Regions from separate parts of the Mesorhizobium sp. P2_F8 genome, predicted to be linked through region 2. Evidence: predicted binding sites of a transcription regulator. Region 2 holds the regulator's gene; each other region holds the start of a gene.
The links. The regulator PhoB, encoded in region 2, activates phosphate uptake and scavenging genes when phosphate is short. The targets are predictions, from matches to a motif close to TGTCATNNANCTGTCAT.
Positions count from the first base shown of each region.

Region 1: the regulator PhoB is predicted to act here: its motif matches at 1,421-1,437, upstream of AC1DZP_RS10435 (esterase-like activity of phytase family protein).
Region 3: the regulator PhoB is predicted to act here: its motif matches at 2,187-2,203, upstream of AC1DZP_RS04300 (acid phosphatase).
Region 4: the regulator PhoB is predicted to act here: its motif matches at 2,931-2,947, upstream of AC1DZP_RS22930 (PhoX family protein).

Region 1 covers NZ_JBFUFB010000003.1:643,701-648,025, reverse strand. The annotation lists gene AC1DZP_RS10440 (GcvT family protein) at 1-1,243, opposite strand, end outside; gene AC1DZP_RS10435 (esterase-like activity of phytase family protein) at 1,553-3,034, shown strand; gene AC1DZP_RS10430 (L,D-transpeptidase) at 3,092-3,880, opposite strand; gene AC1DZP_RS10425 (MATE family efflux transporter) at 4,018-4,325, shown strand, end outside.
Region 2 covers NZ_JBFUFB010000001.1:352,253-356,577, forward strand. The annotation lists gene AC1DZP_RS01665 (ROK family protein) at 84-1,331, shown strand; gene phoB (phosphate regulon transcriptional regulator PhoB) at 1,487-2,176, opposite strand; gene phoU (phosphate signaling complex protein PhoU) at 2,196-2,903, opposite strand; gene pstB (phosphate ABC transporter ATP-binding protein PstB) at 2,929-3,735, opposite strand; gene pstA (phosphate ABC transporter permease PstA) at 3,732-4,325, opposite strand, start outside.
Region 3 covers NZ_JBFUFB010000002.1:130,391-134,715, forward strand. The annotation lists gene AC1DZP_RS04290 (cytochrome b) at 1-1,231, shown strand, start outside; gene AC1DZP_RS04295 (cytochrome c1) at 1,260-2,117, shown strand; gene AC1DZP_RS04300 (acid phosphatase) at 2,248-2,943, shown strand; gene AC1DZP_RS04305 (alpha-hydroxy acid oxidase) at 3,126-4,271, shown strand; gene AC1DZP_RS04310 (adenine phosphoribosyltransferase) at 4,281-4,325, shown strand, end outside.
Region 4 covers NZ_JBFUFB010000009.1:239,206-243,530, reverse strand. The annotation lists gene AC1DZP_RS22950 (sensor histidine kinase) at 1-455, shown strand, start outside; gene AC1DZP_RS22945 (response regulator) at 452-1,114, shown strand; gene AC1DZP_RS22940 (hypothetical protein) at 1,314-1,892, opposite strand; gene AC1DZP_RS22935 (hypothetical protein) at 2,208-2,705, opposite strand; gene AC1DZP_RS22930 (PhoX family protein) at 3,015-4,325, shown strand, end outside.

The DNA of each region.
Region 1 (4,325 bases), on a different contig from region 2:
GTAGCCGCTCATTGGGAAAGGTCATGACGAAGCGGCGCGAATAGAACTGGCGCGTCGTCTGCCTGAGATATTCGCGGTTGGCCGCGAAGGCGCCATAGCGGGCGATATCCATGCCGAAGATGTCGGCCTGCGGCTCACCATAGATCATCCACTCGGCCAGCGACTTGCCGACGCCGCCACCCTGGCTGAAGCCGGCCATGACGCCACAGGCAAGCCAGTAATTCTTCAGCCCGCGCACCGGCCCGACGATCGGATTGCCGTCGGGGGTGAAAGTGAAGGCGCCGTTGACCCATTTGCGGATGCCGGCCGTCCTCAGGCACGGAAAGCGCTCATAGGCCTTGGACAGTTCCGGGCTGATGCGGTCGATGTCTTCCGGGATCAGCTCGATGCCGTAATCCCATGGCGCGCCATCCATGTTCCAGTGCTTCGGGTTCTGCTCGTAGACGCCGAGCAGCACGCCCTTGCGCTCTTGCCTGAGGTAGGAAAAGCCGTCGAGATCGACCGCAAGACCGAGTTCCTTGTCGAGAGCGGCAACCTCCGGAATGTCTTCGGTGATGAAATAGTGGTGCTCCATCGGCGTCACCGGCAAGTCGACGCCGGCCATGCGGCCGAGCTGCTTTGCCCATAGCCCGCCGGCGTTGACGACATGCTCGGCCACGATCGTGCCTTGCTCGGTGACGACATCCCAGTGCCCGTCGGCACGCGCCTTCAACGCGACCACGCGGTTGCGCAGGATCACGTCGGCACCACGCTTTTTCGCGGCGCCGGCATAGGCATGCGTCGCTCCGTAAGGGTCGAGATGGCCTTCGTTGGAATCATAGAGGCCGCCGAGCACGTCGCTGACATCGACGATCGGGCAGATCTCCTTGATCTCTTCCGGTGTCACCAGGCGAGCCGTTTCGATGCCGACCGACTGGAACACGGCCCAGGCCGATTTCAGCCACTCCCAGCGCTGGGGATCGCTGGCCATGTTGACGCCGCCCGTCATGTGCAGGCCCGCGTCCTGGCCGGATTCGGCCTCGATCTCGCGATAGAGCTTGATGGTGTAGTCCTGCAGCGCCGCGACGTTGGGATCGGCATTGAGCGCGTGGAACCCGGCCGCCGCGTGCCAGGTCGAACCGGCCGTCAGTTCGGCTCGCTCGATCAGCGCCACATCGCTCCAGCCGAACCGTGTCAGATGATAGAGCACCGAGGCTCCGACCACGCCACCCCCGATGACGACTGAGCGGTAGTGCGACTTCAAGGCTTCCCTCCCCGGTTAGTCCGAAGGCTGCACCATATACGCACTGGACATATGTGTCTAGTGCGATGCGCACACACCTCGTTTTGTCGACCTGAGCCTGAGGGAGTGATCAATTCTTTCGTGCGACCACACGTTTTTGTCGGCTTACAAAGAAGCTGACGGGGAGGCCTTGCGCGCTGTCACGCAAGCATCATGTTCGGGCCGTAGACCGCTTTCGGGGAGGCGCGCGCGGCATCATCGATGCCGCACCTCTTTCAGCTTTTTCGCCATCGGCCGCTCCGGCACGCTTTGTTACAAAGAGGATCATCCATGAAACACCTGCACCGAACCGCGTCGCTCGGCGTCGCGCTGGCAATGTTCACCGCCTTGACGCCGGGGCTGGCCGACAGCACCGCGACCGTCGGCGGCATCAGCTTCGTCAACAAGGGACTGGTCGGCGTCGGCCGCATCCCGGCCAGCCAGAAGGACAAGTTCGGCGAAACGTTTGGCTCAGGTTCCGGCATGGCGATCGACACCGCCGGCTGGACGCATGGCGCCGACGGTTACAAGGGTTCGCTCTGGCTGCTGCCGGACCGCGGCTACAACGTCGTCGGCACCACCGACTACCGGCCGCGCCTCAACACGATCGGCATCGAGTTCGCGCCGACCGCCCCTGGTGCGGCACCCGCTCACGGCAAGGAGCAGTCCGGCGTCAAGGCGACACTCGCCGACACCATGCTCCTGACCGACGACAAGGGTGCTGATGCCACGGGCCTCGACCCGCTCAACGGCGTGCGCGCAGCAAGCGGCGACATGCCGATCCTGCCCGAGGCCAACGGCAAGCTGGCGCTCGACAACGAGGCGATCGTGCGGCTAGCCGACGGCTCGATGTTCATCTCCGACGAATACGGCCCGAACATCTATCGGTTTTCCGCCGAAGGCCGCCTGCTGTCGGCGACCCAGCCGCCGGCTGCCCTCGTGCCGATGCGCCATGGCGCGCCGAACTTCGCCTCGGACAATCCCGGCCCGGGTGCTGCCGAGCCCGATCCGAAGGATCCCGATACCGGCCGACAGAACAACCAGGGCCTCGAAGGCATGGCGATGACGCCGGACGGCAAGTTCCTGATCGCCGTGCTGCAGTCGGCGCCCCGGCAGGATGGCGGCGATTCCGGCGCGACGCGCCAGAACACGCGCGCGCTGGTCTATGACGCTTCCGACCTCGCCCATCTCAAGCTGGCGCACGAATATGTCGTGCCGCTGCCGGTGTTCAAGGATGCCAAGGGCAAGACCAAGGTGGCGGCGCAGAGCGAGATCGTCGCCCTGTCCGACCAGACCTTCCTGATGCTGACCCGCGACAGCGGCAGCGGCCAGGGGTTGAAGGGCGACACCTCGTTGCTTCGCCAGATCAACATCGTCGATCTCTCCGCCGCGACCGACATCGCCGGTGGCGCCTTCGACGCCGCCGACAAGCCGGTGGCGCCCAAGGGCGTGCTCGACCCATCGGTGACGCCGGCCAAGCTGACGCCATTCATCGACCTCAACGACAAGGGCGAACTTGGCCGCTTTGGCCTGCACAATGGCGCGCCGAACGACAAGAACAACCTCTCGGAAAAGTGGGAGGCGATGTCGGTGGTCAGCGTGCTCGATCCCAAGCTGCCGGACGACTATTTCCTGTTCGTGGCCAACGACAACGACTTCCTCACCCAGGACGGCTTCCAGGTCGGCGCACCCTACAAGGCCGAGGACGGCGCCGATGTCGACACCATGTTCACGGTCTATCAGGTCACGCTTCCCGGCCTCGCCAAGAAGTAACGCCACCACCCAGGCGGACGCGCCAAGCGCGTCCGCCTACGGATCGTGAAGGCAAACTTACTGTAACATCTCCGCGTCCTTCGGTACGCCCGCATCGATCGGCTCGGCAGTCCTGTTCGACACGGCGGTGATCTTCGCGGCGGCCGACAGGTTCGCGCGCACGAAGACCGGCGCGACGCCGTTGACGCGGCCGTAGAGGTCGATGATGTCCTGGTTCATGAAGCGCACACAGCCGGACGAAGCGTTCTTCCCGATCGAATCCCACTCCGGCGTGCCGTGCAGCCGGTACATCGTGTCCTTGCCGTCGCGGAAGAGATACAGCGCGCGGGCGCCAAGCGGGCTCTGCGGGCCGGGCGGCATGCCGTCCTTGTATTTCGCCAGTTCCGGCCGGCGCTGAATCATTTCCGGCGGCGGCGTCCAGACCGGCCATTTCTTCCTCGCCTGGACCACGGCGCTGCCGGTCCATCCGAAACCGGCCTTGCCCAGGCTGACGCCATAGCGGATAGCCTTGCCGCCATCGCGCACCAGATAGAGGAAGTGCTCGGAGACATCGACGACGATCGTGCCGGGTTTTTCTCCGGTCGGGTCGGACACGATCTGACGCACGAACCTCGGATCCATCTTAGCCACCGGGATCGCCGGCAGTTGATAGCCCTCGTCGACGCGCGCCGCATACATGGTTGCGACATCACCGAAAGCCGGATCGCTTGGCGGTGCCGCCACAGGTGGCATCACCACCTCCGTCGTGGTGCACGCCGAAAGAGCCACGGAGGCCGCGCCCAAAGCGGTGGCACCGAGAAACGCGCGCCTGTTCAGGCGCTCAAAACACAGTGGAATATCGGACATGAACCCCCGGCTTACGAGTTTGATCAAGTAAGGAACGCGCCCCACGCGCCCAGAACCACTATCCGATTACGGAAGCTTTGAGAACATGATTAGATCAAGGCACGGACCGACATAAGCCTTCGTCGAGTTGCCTTGCCATGGACGACAAGATGCCCACGCGCCGGCGCACCGGCGACCTGACCAGTGGCCCGATCCCGCGGACGCTGCTGCTGTTCGCCCTGCCGGTGCTCGGCTCCAACGTGCTGCAGTCGCTCAACGGCTCGATCAACGCCGTCTGGGTTGGCCGTTTTCTCGGCGAATCGGCGCTGACTGCCACCTCCAACGCCAACCTCGTCCTGTTCCTCATCCTCGGCACGGTGTTCGGCGTCGGCATGGCCGCCACCATCCTGGTGGCACAGTCGGTCGGCGCCCGCGACCTGCCCGAGGCGCGCCGCATCGTCGGCAC
Region 2 (4,325 bases):
TGAAGCGCGTCGCGCTTTCAGGCTTCGCTGATGGCCTTCGGGAGGCACGAAAGGCTGCAGCGACCGGGAGGATGTGAAAAAGCATGTCGGTCGGAATCCGCCACGACGATCTGCGCCGCCGCAACCGGGCGATGGTGATTGCGGCCGTGCGCCGCGCCGGACAGCCGTCCCGCACCGAGATCGCCGCGACCACGGGCCTCAGCCATTCGACCATATCGGCGATCTCCTCCGACCTCATCGGCGAAGGCATCCTGACTGAGAGCAAGCCGAGCGAGGCCGGCTCGCTCAAACGCGGCCGGCCGCAGGTCGGCCTCGGCCTCAATCCGGAAGCGGCGGCGGTGATGACCGTGGTGCTGTCACTGAACTTCCTCTCGGTCGCCGTCATCGACTATGCCGGCCAGGTGATCGCCGAGGAACAGCGCCGGCTGGACACGCTGACCATGTCGCGCGACGCGCTGGTCGGTGAATGCGTTGCCATCGTACGGCGTCGTCTCGAAGACCCCGACCTCGACGTCCGCAGTGTCGCCCGCATCGCGCTGGCGATCCAGGGCATCACCGACACACGTGCCCGCGCCATGCTGTGGTCGCCGATCACGCCGCACACCGATATCGCCTTCGCCGACATACTCGAGGACGAGTTCGGCATCCCTGCCACCATGGAGAACGACTGCAATATGATGGCGATAGCGTTGCGCTGGCGCGACCCTGATCGCTACCGCGACGACTTCATCGCCATCCTGTTGTCGCACGGCATCGGCATGGGTCTGGTGCTGAAGGGCGAGCTGTTCACCGGCACTCATTCCTCGGGCGGCGAGTTCGGCCATATGATCCATCGGCCACACGGCGCGCTGTGCCGCTGCGGGCGGCGCGGTTGCGTCGAGGCCTATGCCGGCAACTACGCCATCTGGCGCAACGCAAGGCAGATGAGTGAGGACGCGGAACCGGTCGCCGATGTCAGTGATGCCGACATGCGCGCGCTGGCGACCGCGGCCCGCGAGAGGGATGGACCCGAGCGCGAGGCCTATCGCAAGGCCGGCGAGGCACTCGGCTACGGTCTCGGCAGCCTGTTCGCGCTGATCGACCCGGCGCCCGTCGCCATGGTCGGCGTCAGCGCCGCCGCCTTCGACCTGATCGAGCCGGCATTGCGCGAGGCGATTGCCCAGACCGCCGGCGGCCAGCATTCGCAATCGATTTCTTTCGACACCGAACCGAACGAACTTCCACTGATCCGCGAAGGCTGCGCCACGCGGGCATTGACCTTTGTCGACCAGGAGATTTTCGCGCCCGGCACGCAGGCGAGGTCCGGCCTCGGCGGCAAGAACGTCGCGTGAATGGCGCGCCTGGATGTGTTGAGATTCAGGTTAGGCCGAGTCGAGAATGGCGGGTTCCAAGAACCGGAGCGGAGCGGACATTTGGATCCGTGAGTACCGGAAGCGCAGGAAACTGCCGTTCGCAGGCCCGGCATCACCTGAATATCAGCATATCCCTAATCTTCCCGGATTGCGTAACCAGCCCCGCGGATGGTGCGGATGACATCGGGCATGCGGCCATTGTTGACCGCCTTGCGCAGCCGGCCGACATGCACGTCGACCGTGCGTTCGTCGATGTAGATCGTCTCGCCCCAGACATTGTCGAGCAGTTGGCTGCGCGAGAACACACGGCCGGGATGGCGCATCATGAATTCGAGCAGGCGGAATTCGGTCGGTCCGAGCCGGATCTCGCTCTTCTTGCGATAGACCCTGTGCGATTCACGATCGAGCACGATGTCGCCGACCTTGAGCACGCTGGACAGCACTTCCGGCTTGGCGCGGCGCAGCAGCGCCTTGACCCTGGCCATGAACTCCGGCGTCGAGAACGGCTTGACCAGATAATCGTCGGCGCCTGTCGAGAGGCCCCGCACACGATCGCTTTCCTCGCCACGCGCGGTCAGCATGATGATCGGCAGCCGCTCGGTCTCGGGACGCATCCTTAGCCGGCGGCAGAGTTCGATTCCGGACACTGCTGGCACCATCCAGTCCAGCACCAGAAGGTCGGGGACGTTCTCCTGCAGGCGGATCTCGGCCTCGTCGCCGCGCGTCACCACCTCGACCTGGTAACCCTCGGACTCCAGATTGTAACGGAGCAGCACACCTAGCGGCTCCTCGTCCTCCACCACCATGATGCGTGGCGCGATCATCGACTGGTCACCCCTGCCGTCATGCCGCCGGCGCGGACATTGCCGTCTCGTCCTGCTTCGGACGATTGGCGGGCAGCTGCGTGCCGGTCAAAACATAGTACGCATTTTCCGCGATGTTGGTGACGTGATCGCCGATGCGTTCGAGGTTCTTGGCGCAGAACAAAAGATGCGTGCAGGCGGTGATGTTGCGCGGGTCTTCCATCATGTAGGTCAGGAGTTCGCGGAACACGGAGGTGTATTTGACGTCGATGCGCTCGTCGTCGGCGCGCAGCTTCGCCAGCGCCGCCGCGTCGCGCGCCGTATATTCCTCGATGACGCCCTGTACCTGGATCAGCACCAGCTGCGCCATTGCGTCGATGGAGTGCGACAGGTCGCGCGGGGTGACACTGAGGCCGACGGTGCCGACGCGCTTGGCGATGTTCTTGGCAAGGTCGCCAATACGCTCGAGGTCGCCGGCCATGCGGATCGAACCGACGACATGACGCAGATCGTCGGCCATCGGCTGACGCTTGGCGATCAGTGTGATGGCGCGGTCGTCGAGCTCGCGCTGGCGCGCGTCCATGATCGCATCGTCGGAGACGACGCGCTGCGCCAGGGCGTTGTCGGAATTCAGCAGCGCCTTGGTGGCGCCGCCGACCATCGAGCCGGCGAGGTCGCCCATGTCGCGGATCAGCCTGCTGATCTGTCCGAGATCCTCGTCGAAAGAAGCGACTGTGTGTTCGCCCATGATCTTAGTCCTCGTATGCCTGAGCTCAGCCGAAGCGGCCGGTGATGTAGTCCTGCGTGCGCTTCTCGCGGGGCGACGTGAAGATCTTCTCGGTGCGGTCGAACTCGACCAGTTCGCCCAGATACATGAAGGCGGTCTGCTTCGACACGCGCGCCGCCTGCTGCATGTTGTGGGTGACGATGACGATCGTGTAGTCGGCTTGCAACTCGTCGATCAGCTCTTCGATCTTGGCGGTCGACAGCGGGTCAAGCGCCGAGGCCGGCTCGTCGAGCAGGATGACTTCCGGCTTCACCGCCACGGTGCGGGCGATGCAGAGTCGCTGCTGCTGGCCGCCGGAGAGGCTGAGGCCGCTGGCGTTGAGCTTGTCCTTGACCTCGGTCCACAGTGCGGCGCGCTTCAGCGCCTGCTCGACACGGCCATCCATCTCGGACTTGCTGATCTTCTCGTAGAGCCTGACGCCGAAGGCGATGTTCTCATAGATCGACATCGGGAACGGAGTCGGCTTCTGGAACACCATGCCGATCTTGGTCCGCAGCAGGTTGAGGTCCTGCGAGCGGTCGAGAACGTTCTGGCCGTCGAGCAGCACCTGGCCCTCGGCCGTCTGCTTGGGATAGAGCTCGTAGATGCGGTTGAAGACGCGCAGCAGCGTCGACTTCCCGCAGCCCGAAGGTCCGATGAAGGCGGTGACGCTGCGCTCGGGCAGCGACAACGTGATGTCCTTCAGCGCCTTGCTCTGGCCGTAGTAGAAGTTGAGGTTCTTGACCTCGATCTTGGCCTTGCCGGCAATTGCCTCGGCGGCGATCGTCATGTCTGGAGACAACATCTGGCTCATTTGTCCTCTCTGCGTCCGGTCAGGCTGCGAGCAAAGATGCTGAGCGCGAGAACCGTCAATGTGATGATGAGTGCACCGGTCCAGGCCAGTTGCTGCCATTCCTCGTAAGGGCTGAGAGCGAACTGGAAGATGGTCACAGGCAGGCTGGCCATCGGCGCGTTGAGATTGCTCGACCAGAACTGATTGTTGAGCGCCGTAAAGAGCAGTGGCGCCGTCTCGCCGGAGATACGGGCGATCGACAGCAATATGCCGGTAACGATGCCGGAAAGGGCGGCGCGGTAAGCGACCGACTTGATGACCACCCAGCGCGGCGCGCCGATCGCGGTGCCGGCCTCGCGCAACGCGTTCGGCACCAGGTTGAGCATGTCCTCGGTGGTGCGCACGACGACCGGGATGACCAGGATGGCAAGCGCGACGGCGCCGGCGATCGCCGAGAAATGCCCCATCGGCCGGACCATCAGTTCATAGACGAACAGGCCGATGATGATCGAGGGCGCCGACAAAAGGATGTCGTTGATGAAGCGCACCACGGTGGTGAGCTTCGAAAAGCGTCCGTATTCGGCCATGTAGGTGCCGGCCAGCACGCCGAT
Region 3 (4,325 bases), on a different contig from region 2:
GCCGCGGATGGTCTATGACAGTTTCATCGCCTATCCGGTGCCGCGCAACCTGAACTATGCGTGGACCTTCGGCGGTATCCTGGCGATCATGCTGGTGTCGCAGATGCTGACTGGCATCGTGCTGGCCATGCACTTTGCGGCCGACACCAGTCTCGCCTTCGATTCGGTCGAGAAGATCATGCGCGACGTGAATTCGGGCTGGCTGTTGCGCTATCTCCATGCCACAGGCGCCTCGTTCTTCTTTATGGCCGTTTATATCCACATCTTCCGTGGCCTTTATTACGGCTCCTACAAGGCGCCGCGCGAGCTGCTGTGGATCCTCGGCTGTATCATCTACCTCCTGATGATGGCGACGGCCTTCATGGGGTATGTGCTGCCGTGGGGCCAGATGAGCTTCTGGGGCGCCACCGTCATCACCGGCTTCTTCAGCGCAATCCCGCTGGTCGGCGAATGGATCCAGCAACTGCTGCTCGGCGGCTTCGCCGTCGACAACCCGACACTGAACCGCTTCTTTGCGCTGCACTACCTCTTGCCGTTCATGATCGCCGGCGTCGTCGTGCTGCATGTCTGGGCGCTGCATGTCGTCGGCCAGTCGAATCCGACCGGCATCGAGGTCAAGTCGAAGACCGACACCGTCGCCTTCACCCCCTACGCGACCATCAAGGACGCGTTCGGCATGATCGTGTTCCTGTTCTTCTTCGCCTATTTCGTCTTCTACATTCCGAATTTCCTTATGGCGCCCGACAATTACATCGTGGCCAATCCGCTGAAGACACCGGCGCATATCGTGCCTGAATGGTACTTCCTGCCGTTCTACGCGATCCTGCGCGCCATCACTTTCAACATCGGGCCGATCAATTCCAAGCTCGGCGGCGTGATCTGCATGTTCGGCGCCATCGTCATGCTGTTCCTGGTGCCGTGGCTTGACACCTCGAAGGTGCGGTCGGCGGTGTACCGGCCCTGGTACAAGCTGTTCTTCTGGCTGTTCGTGGCCGATGCCATCCTGCTCGGCTGGCTGGGCTCGCAGCCGGCGGAAGGCAGCTACGTGTTTATGGCGCAGATGGCGACACTGTTCTACTTCGCCTTCTTCCTGGTCGCGCTGCCGGTGCTCGGCCTGATCGAGACGCCGCGGCGGCTGCCGAATTCGATCACTGAAGCGGTGCTCGAGAAGAACAAGGGTGGCGGTCATCATCCTGCGGGGGCTACGGCCGCGCCGGAAACCAAGGGCTGAGCGGGTAGAGAATCTAAGGGGATTTGGCATGAAGAAGATTCTCACCTCGCTGGCGTTGCTTGGCCTCGTGGTTGTTGGCACCGGGGCGATCGCCGCCGAGGAGGCACACAACGCAGCCGCACCGACGCATTTCCCGATCAACGAGCCGAAGGAGATGGACTGGAGCTTCGCCGGGCCGTTCGGCACCTACGACAAGGCTCAGTTGCAGCGCGGCCTGAAGGTCTACAAGGAAGTCTGTTCGGCCTGCCATTCGATGAATTTGGTGGCGTTCCGCACGCTGTCGGACCTCGGCTATTCGGACGCGCAGATCAAGACGCTGGCGGCCGAGTACACCATCCACGACGGCCCGAACGACGCCGGCGACATGTTCGACCGCCCCGGCAAGCCGTCCGACCACTTCCCGCCGCCATTCGCCAACGAGGAAGCCGCCGCTGCCTCGAATGGCGGTGCCGCTCCGCCCGACATGTCGCTGCTGGCCAAGGCGCGCGGTGTCGAGCGCGGCTTCCCGCGATTCGTCTTCGATATCTTCACGCAGTATGCCGCGGGCGGCCCCGACTACATCCATTCGCTGCTGACGGGCTACGACCAGACGCCGCCGGCCGGAATGGTCATCCCGGAGGGCACCCACTACAATCCGTACTTCATGTCGGGCGTGTCGCTGAAGATGCCCAAGCCGCTGTCCGACGGCCAGGTGACCTATGACGACGGCGCGCCGCAGACCATCGACCAGTATTCCCGCGACGTCTCTGCCTTCCTGATGTGGGCGGCCGAGCCGCATATGGAAGACCGCAAGAAGACCGGCTTCCGCGTGCTGGTGTTCCTGCTTTTGTTCGGCGCGCTGGTCTATCTCACCAAGCGCAAGGTTTGGGAAGGCGTGGCGCACTAAACCGCGCACAGCCCAACGATCAAAAAAGGGCGCCGGAAGGCGCCCTTTTGTATTTGGGGAGGCCTGTGGTGTCACATGGCCGTCACCGCATCTCGCGATCCTGTGCCGCTCTCATCAAAGGATCGCACCCATGACAAGATACGCATCGCTCGCGGCAGGCCTTCTGCTGCTCATCGTCGGCTCGGCCGCGCAAGCGGAAGACGCCCAGCCCTTCGTCACCAACAAGGATGTCGACCTGACGATGATCCTGCCGCCGCCGCCCGCAAACGACTCGGCGCAGACCAAGGCCGAACTTGGCGAGGTGCTGACGCTGCAGGTGACGCGCACGCCCGAAATGGTGGCCAGCGCTGTTGCCGACGCCGAGGAGAATGTCTGGCGCTTCGCCAATGTCATGGGGCCGAAGTTCAACAAGGAAACGCTGCCGAAATTCAGTGCTTTCTTCGATCGCGTGGTGGCCACCGAAGGCGCCGTCGTCGATCCGGCCAAGGATATTTGGAAGCGCCCGCGTCCGCACCAGCTCAGCGACCTCGTCAAGCCCGCCGTCAAGCTGTCCAGCTCCGGTTCGTGGCCTTCCGGCCACGCCACCGTCGGCACCATGATGGGCATCATCCTGTCCGACATGGTTCCGGAAAAGCGCGCCGAGATCATGGCGCGTGCGGCTGAATACGCCCACAATCGCGAGGTCGGCGGTATCCACTACGCGTCCGATGTTGAAATGGGCAAGATTTCCGGCAGCGTAATCGCCGCCGTCCTGCTCAACCGGGACGACTTCAAGGCCGAATACGACGTGGCCAAGGCCGAGCTTCGTTCCGACCTCGGCATGTAATCTTTCGCCAGTTGCCGGTTTTCGACGAAAGGGGCGCTTCGGGCGCCCCTTTTTGCGCGCGCGGTTGTAGCTCGTGAGACTGCTCGGGAAATTAGGCCGTTGGCACGGAGACAACAGGTTGATATTCGACGCACCAAACGGCGGCGAAGCGATTGCCCCGATACGACGTCTGGAAATCAACGATGCGGCTCAGCGACTGTCACAATTTTTCCGATTTCCGCCGCATGGCGCAACGGCGGCTGCCGGGGCCGATCTTCGACTATATCGACGGCGCGGCGGACGACGAGGTCACCTATCGCCGCAACACCGAAAGCTTCGAGACCTGCGACCTGGTTCCCAACGTCCTGCGCGGCGTCAGCGAGATCGACATGTCGGTGACGGTGATGGGTCAAAAGCTGGCGATGCCGGTCTATTGTTCGCCGACCGCCTTGCAGCGGCTGTTCCATCATCAGGGCGAGCGCGCGGTCGCCAAGGCCGCGGCCAAATACGGCACGATGTTCGGCGTCTCCTCGCTTGGCACCGTCAGCCTCGAGGAGGCGCGCGGGATCAGCAGCGGCCCGCAGGTCTACCAGTTCTATTTCCATCGGGATCGCGGCCTCAATAGGGCGATGATGCAGCGGGCAAAGGAGGTCGGCGTCGAGGTGATGATGCTGACCGTCGACAGCATCACCGGGGGGAATCGCGAACGCGACAAACGCACCGGCTTTGCCATCCCCTTCAAGCTCAACCTGGCCGGAATGCTGCAGTTCGCGATCAAGCCGGCCTGGGCAATCAATTATTTCACCCATGAGGGGTTCAAGCTGCCGCAGCTGGACGAGCATGTCGACATGGGCGGCGGCACCATGTCGATCAGCCGTTACTTCACCGAAATGCTCGACCCGTCGATGACCTGGGACGATGTCGCCGAGATGGTCAGGCTGTGGTCGGGTCCGTTCTGCCTCAAGGGCGTCATGTCGGTGGAGGACGCCAAACGCGCCGTCGAGATCGGCTGCAGCGGCATCGTGCTGTCGAACCATGGCGGCCGGCAGCTGGATGGCTCGCGAGCGGCGTTCGACCAGCTTGCCGAGATCGTCGACGCGGTCGGCGACAAGATCGACGTCATCATGGATGGCGGCGTGCAGCGCGGCACTCATGTGCTGAAGGCGCTGTCGCTCGGCGCCAAGGCGGTCGGCGTCGGCCGCTACTATCTGTTCCCGCTCGCGGCGGCCGGCCAGCCGGGCGTCGAACGGGCGCTCGAACAGATGCGGGTCGAGATCGAACGCGGCATGAAGCTGATGGGCTGCAGTTCGATCGAACAATTGTCGCGCAAGAATCTCCGTTTCAGGTAATCTCGACCCATGAAATCCTCCCTCGAAGACTCACTGCTTGCCGCGATCCGTACC
Region 4 (4,325 bases), on a different contig from region 2:
CGCTGGAGGATGCGATGCGCGAAATACGCGGCATCTGCACAGGCCTCGTCCTGCCGCAGATCGAGACGGCCGCCACAACGGACATCCTGCGGCTGGCCGTCAACGAACACGAGATGAGGACAGGGACGTCGGTGACACTCACGCTGGCCGGACACTTGCCAGAACCCGGCGCCTCCGAGAAGATCAGCATCTATCGTTTCGTGCAGGAAGGGTTGAACAATGCCTATCGCCACGGGCGAGGCAAGGATCAGGCGGTGAGTGCGGGGATGAAAGGCAGCAGGCTTTTCGTTGAAGTCTCGGACGGCGGGCCGGGCTTCGATCCGGCACGCGTCGAGGGTCTCGGGCTCGCCGGGCTCAGAGAGCGGGTCGAAAGCATTGGCGGCCAGTTTGAAACCTTGACCGGGCCGCACGGCACGCGATTGGTGATTCGCCTATCGGTCGAGGAGCAAGCATGATCGGCGCCATTCGCATTGCCATTATCGACGACCATCCCCTCTTTCGCGAGGGCGTGACGCGCAGCCTGACGGAAATCGGCGGCTTCGAGATGGTTGGCGAGGGCGCCACGGCGCAGGATGCCGAGCGCATCGTCTCGACCGTACGGCCGGACATTCTGCTGCTCGATATCTCCATGCCGGGCGGCGGTCTGACCGCGGTTGCAAGCATCCTCGCCAGCCATCCCGCCCAGAAGATCGTCATGTTGACCGTTTCGGAGGCCAATGCCGACGTGACTAGGGCCCTGAACGCCGGGGTGCGTGGCTATGTCCTCAAGGGCGTCGGGTCGCGCGCGCTCGCAGACATCCTGCACAGCGTGGCGGCCGGGGAAAGCTATCTTTCGCCGACGCTGTCAGCCCGCCTGCTTTCGGACCTCCAATCCCTGCAGCCGACCGACGGCATAGTGGACCGGCTGCGGCAACTCACCGAGCGACAGGCAGAAATTCTGCGACTGGTGGCGGAGGGCCTGAGCAACAAGGAAGTTGCCTTGCGGCTGGAGCTGCAGGAGAAGACCGTCAAGCATCACATGACCGGCGTGCTGTCGAAGCTCAATGTGCGAAACCGCACCGAAGCAGCCTTGATGATGCGTGAGTCGCGCGACCGGGACCGGAACCATTCGTAGAGGCTTCGGCCATCCCGAGCGCGGCTCACCGTTTCACGGAAATGCCGAACAGCTCTATCAGGCGCGCTTTAAGTCTTTGTCGTTGCCTCTGCTTCTGGGCGACACACATCAGCCGGAAACCGGGTGGCAAAAGAGAGGTCACCTCCGCCGGGGGCGGCGGAGGTGACGTGTGAAGCCGGCCGTTGCCTGTTGGCCAACTTCACAACGCTTTGAGGCGGCTGACATCCGCCGGCGTGGCTCCGCGATCGATGATCGTGCGCCCGAGCGAATCCTCCATCCTGAAACGGCCATTCTCGATCTTTTCCATTATGCCGTCGGGATGCTGAACCGTGATCGTCTTGCCCTCCACGTCGACCTCGTCACCGGTCTTGGCGTTGACATGGCGACCGTTGCCATTTTCGTTCTGCCCCTGGTCGGATTTGGAGTTGCCGCTGGCGGTTCCGCTATTTCCTTTGCCGTTTCCGTCGCCGGCGCCGTTGTTTCCGTTACCGCTGCTATTGCCGCTGTTTCCGTTACCGTTACCGCCGCTATTGCCACTGTTGCCGTTTCCATTGCCGCCGCTGTTGCCACCGTTTCCGCCGCCGCCTCCACCATTACCACCGCCACCGCCACCGCCGCCGCCATTGCCGCCGCCACCCTTGCCGGCCTGTGCGCTAGCGGCGTGGATTCCAGGAGCGGAGCCGTGGAGGTCAATCTGATAGGGAGCGATGGTCAGCGCCAGCGCGGCCGCCGATCTGAGCGCCAGCCGGCAACAACGGGTCGTGATCGATCTATGCATGGTGATCTCCGTCGATTGAGCTGGCGTGCCACCGTCGACGTTGGAGTTGCACCAGCATCGCCGAAAGAAAAGATACCCGAAAGCCGTATCCGACCGTTGCGCTTGTCACCCAGGACCTTTGCAAGCGCAAGATTGGACTAAAGTCCCAAGCTTGTGCTAATATATACCTTGTATGGACGGCGGCGACCGCCATCGCCGACTGGAAGCTGGCTTACCTGATGCCGCCGAACATCAAGTCACCTCCGCCGGGGGCGGCGGAGGTGACTTGTCAAACTGGTCGTTCCCCGGTTGACCTGCCTCACAGGGCCTTCTGCTTCACAAGGCCCGAAGTCGACTGATGTCGTTTGCCGTCGCCGGACGCTCGACAATCGTGCGGCCGACTGCATCCTTCATCTGGAAACGGCCGTTCTCGATCTCTTCCGTGATGCCGTCGGGATGCTCGACCTCGATCTTGTTGCCGTCTACTTCGACCTTGTCACCGGTTTTCGCGTTGACGTGATCTCCATCGTCGTCGTGACCCTTGCCGACCCCGGAATTGCCGGCTGCGCCGTGATCGTCGCCGGCACCATTGTCTCCGCCAGCGTTTCCGTTTCCGTTGCTGCTGTTGCCGCTCGCGCCACTCCCGCCGCTGCCGTTTCCGCCGCCACCTCCACCGCCACTGCCATGTCCGCCATCCTTGGCATGCGCGCTTGCGGCAACGATGCCGGGACCAGAGCTGTGGAAAGCGAGTTGATAGGGGGCGATGGCCAGCGCCAGTGCCGAGGTCGCCCTCAGCGCCAGCCAGCAACAGCGGCTCGCAATCGATCTGCGCATCCTAGTCTCCTCATCGATCAGGCAGGCGGATTTCACCGCCGGCGTTTTCGCAAGGGACCCACCATCGCCGACATGGCGGCCTCGCGTAACCGGCCCACGACCGATGCGGTGCCGCCAAGGGACCTTTGCCGGACCTGACAAGGGACCTTTGTCCCAGTGTTACATGCTGCTCGCAGAGTGCTTAGCCGACGTCTCAGAATGCTGTCGCGGCTGAAAGGCTTTTGATGTCACGAAAATGTGATCAGGTGACTATAAGGGGGTTGAAGAGGCAACACGCTCCAGCCACCCGCAAAGCCAGAGGCAAGCCAGATGACCGAACATCGCTCCCCCGACGCCAAATTCCGCACCAGCCTGCTCGAAGAAAACGCCGGACCGGCCACCAATCCCACCGACAACCGCACCATGGGCGAGATCATCGCCGCGCGGTTCTCGCGCCGTGGTTTCCTGAAAGGCTCGCTGGCCGTCTCGGCGATCGCCGCCACCGTCAGCCCGCTGGCGCTGGTCAGCGCCGACCAGGCCCGGGCCGCCGAAGGCTCCGCCTTCGCGTTCGACGAGCTGGAGGCCGGCATCGACGACAAGCACCATGTCGCGCCGGGCTACGATGCCGATGTGCTGTTGCGCTGGGGCGATCCGCTGTTTGCCGATTCGCCGGAGTTCGACCCGACCAAGCAGTCGGCGCAGGCGCAGGCGAAACAGTTCGGCTACAACAACGACTATGTCGGCTACATCGCGATCGATGGTTCGGCCGAACACGGCCTGCTGGTCGTCAACCACGAATACACCAACCCGCATCTGATGTTCCCGGGCATCGTCAAGATCGTCGAGAAGGACGGCAAGAAGTCGGCCGACGTCGCACCGCTCAGCAAGGAACAGGTCGATGTCGAGATGGCGGCGCATGGCGGCACCATCGTCGAGATCCGCAAGGACGGCGGCAAATGGCAAGTGGTGCGCGACGGCAAGCTCAACCGCCGCATTACTTCCAACACCGAAATGGCGCTGTCCGGCCCGGTTGCCGGCCATGACCGCGTCAAGACCAATGCCGACCCGTCCGGTACGAAGGTTTTGGGCACCTTCAACAATTGCGCCGGCGGCGTCACGCCGTGGGGCACCTATGTGATGGCCGAGGAGAACATCCACGGCTATTTCTCCGGCGAATTGCCCGAGGGCCACAAGGAAGCCGCCAACTACAAGCGCCTCGGCATTCCCGAAGGCGCCTATGAATGGGCGGCACACTATGACCGCTTCGACCTGGCCAAGGAGCCGAACGAGGCCAACCGCTTCGGCTGGATCGTCGAGGTCGATGTCAACGATCCGACCTCGACGCCGAGGAAGCGCACCGCCATGGGCCGCTTCAAGCACGAGGGCGCCGAATCGATCGTCGCCAAGGATGGCCGCGTCGTCTTCTATCTCGGCGACGACGAGCGCTTCGACTATGCCTACAAGTTCGTCACCAGCGGTAAGTTCAATCCCAATGACCTCGCGGCCAACAAGGATCTGCTCGACGACGGCACGCTGCATGTAGCCAAGTTCGCCGAAGACGGCTCCGTCGAGTGGCTGCCGATCGTCTTCGGCCAGGGTCCGCTGACTGCCGAAAACGGCTTTGCCAGCCAGGCCGAAGTG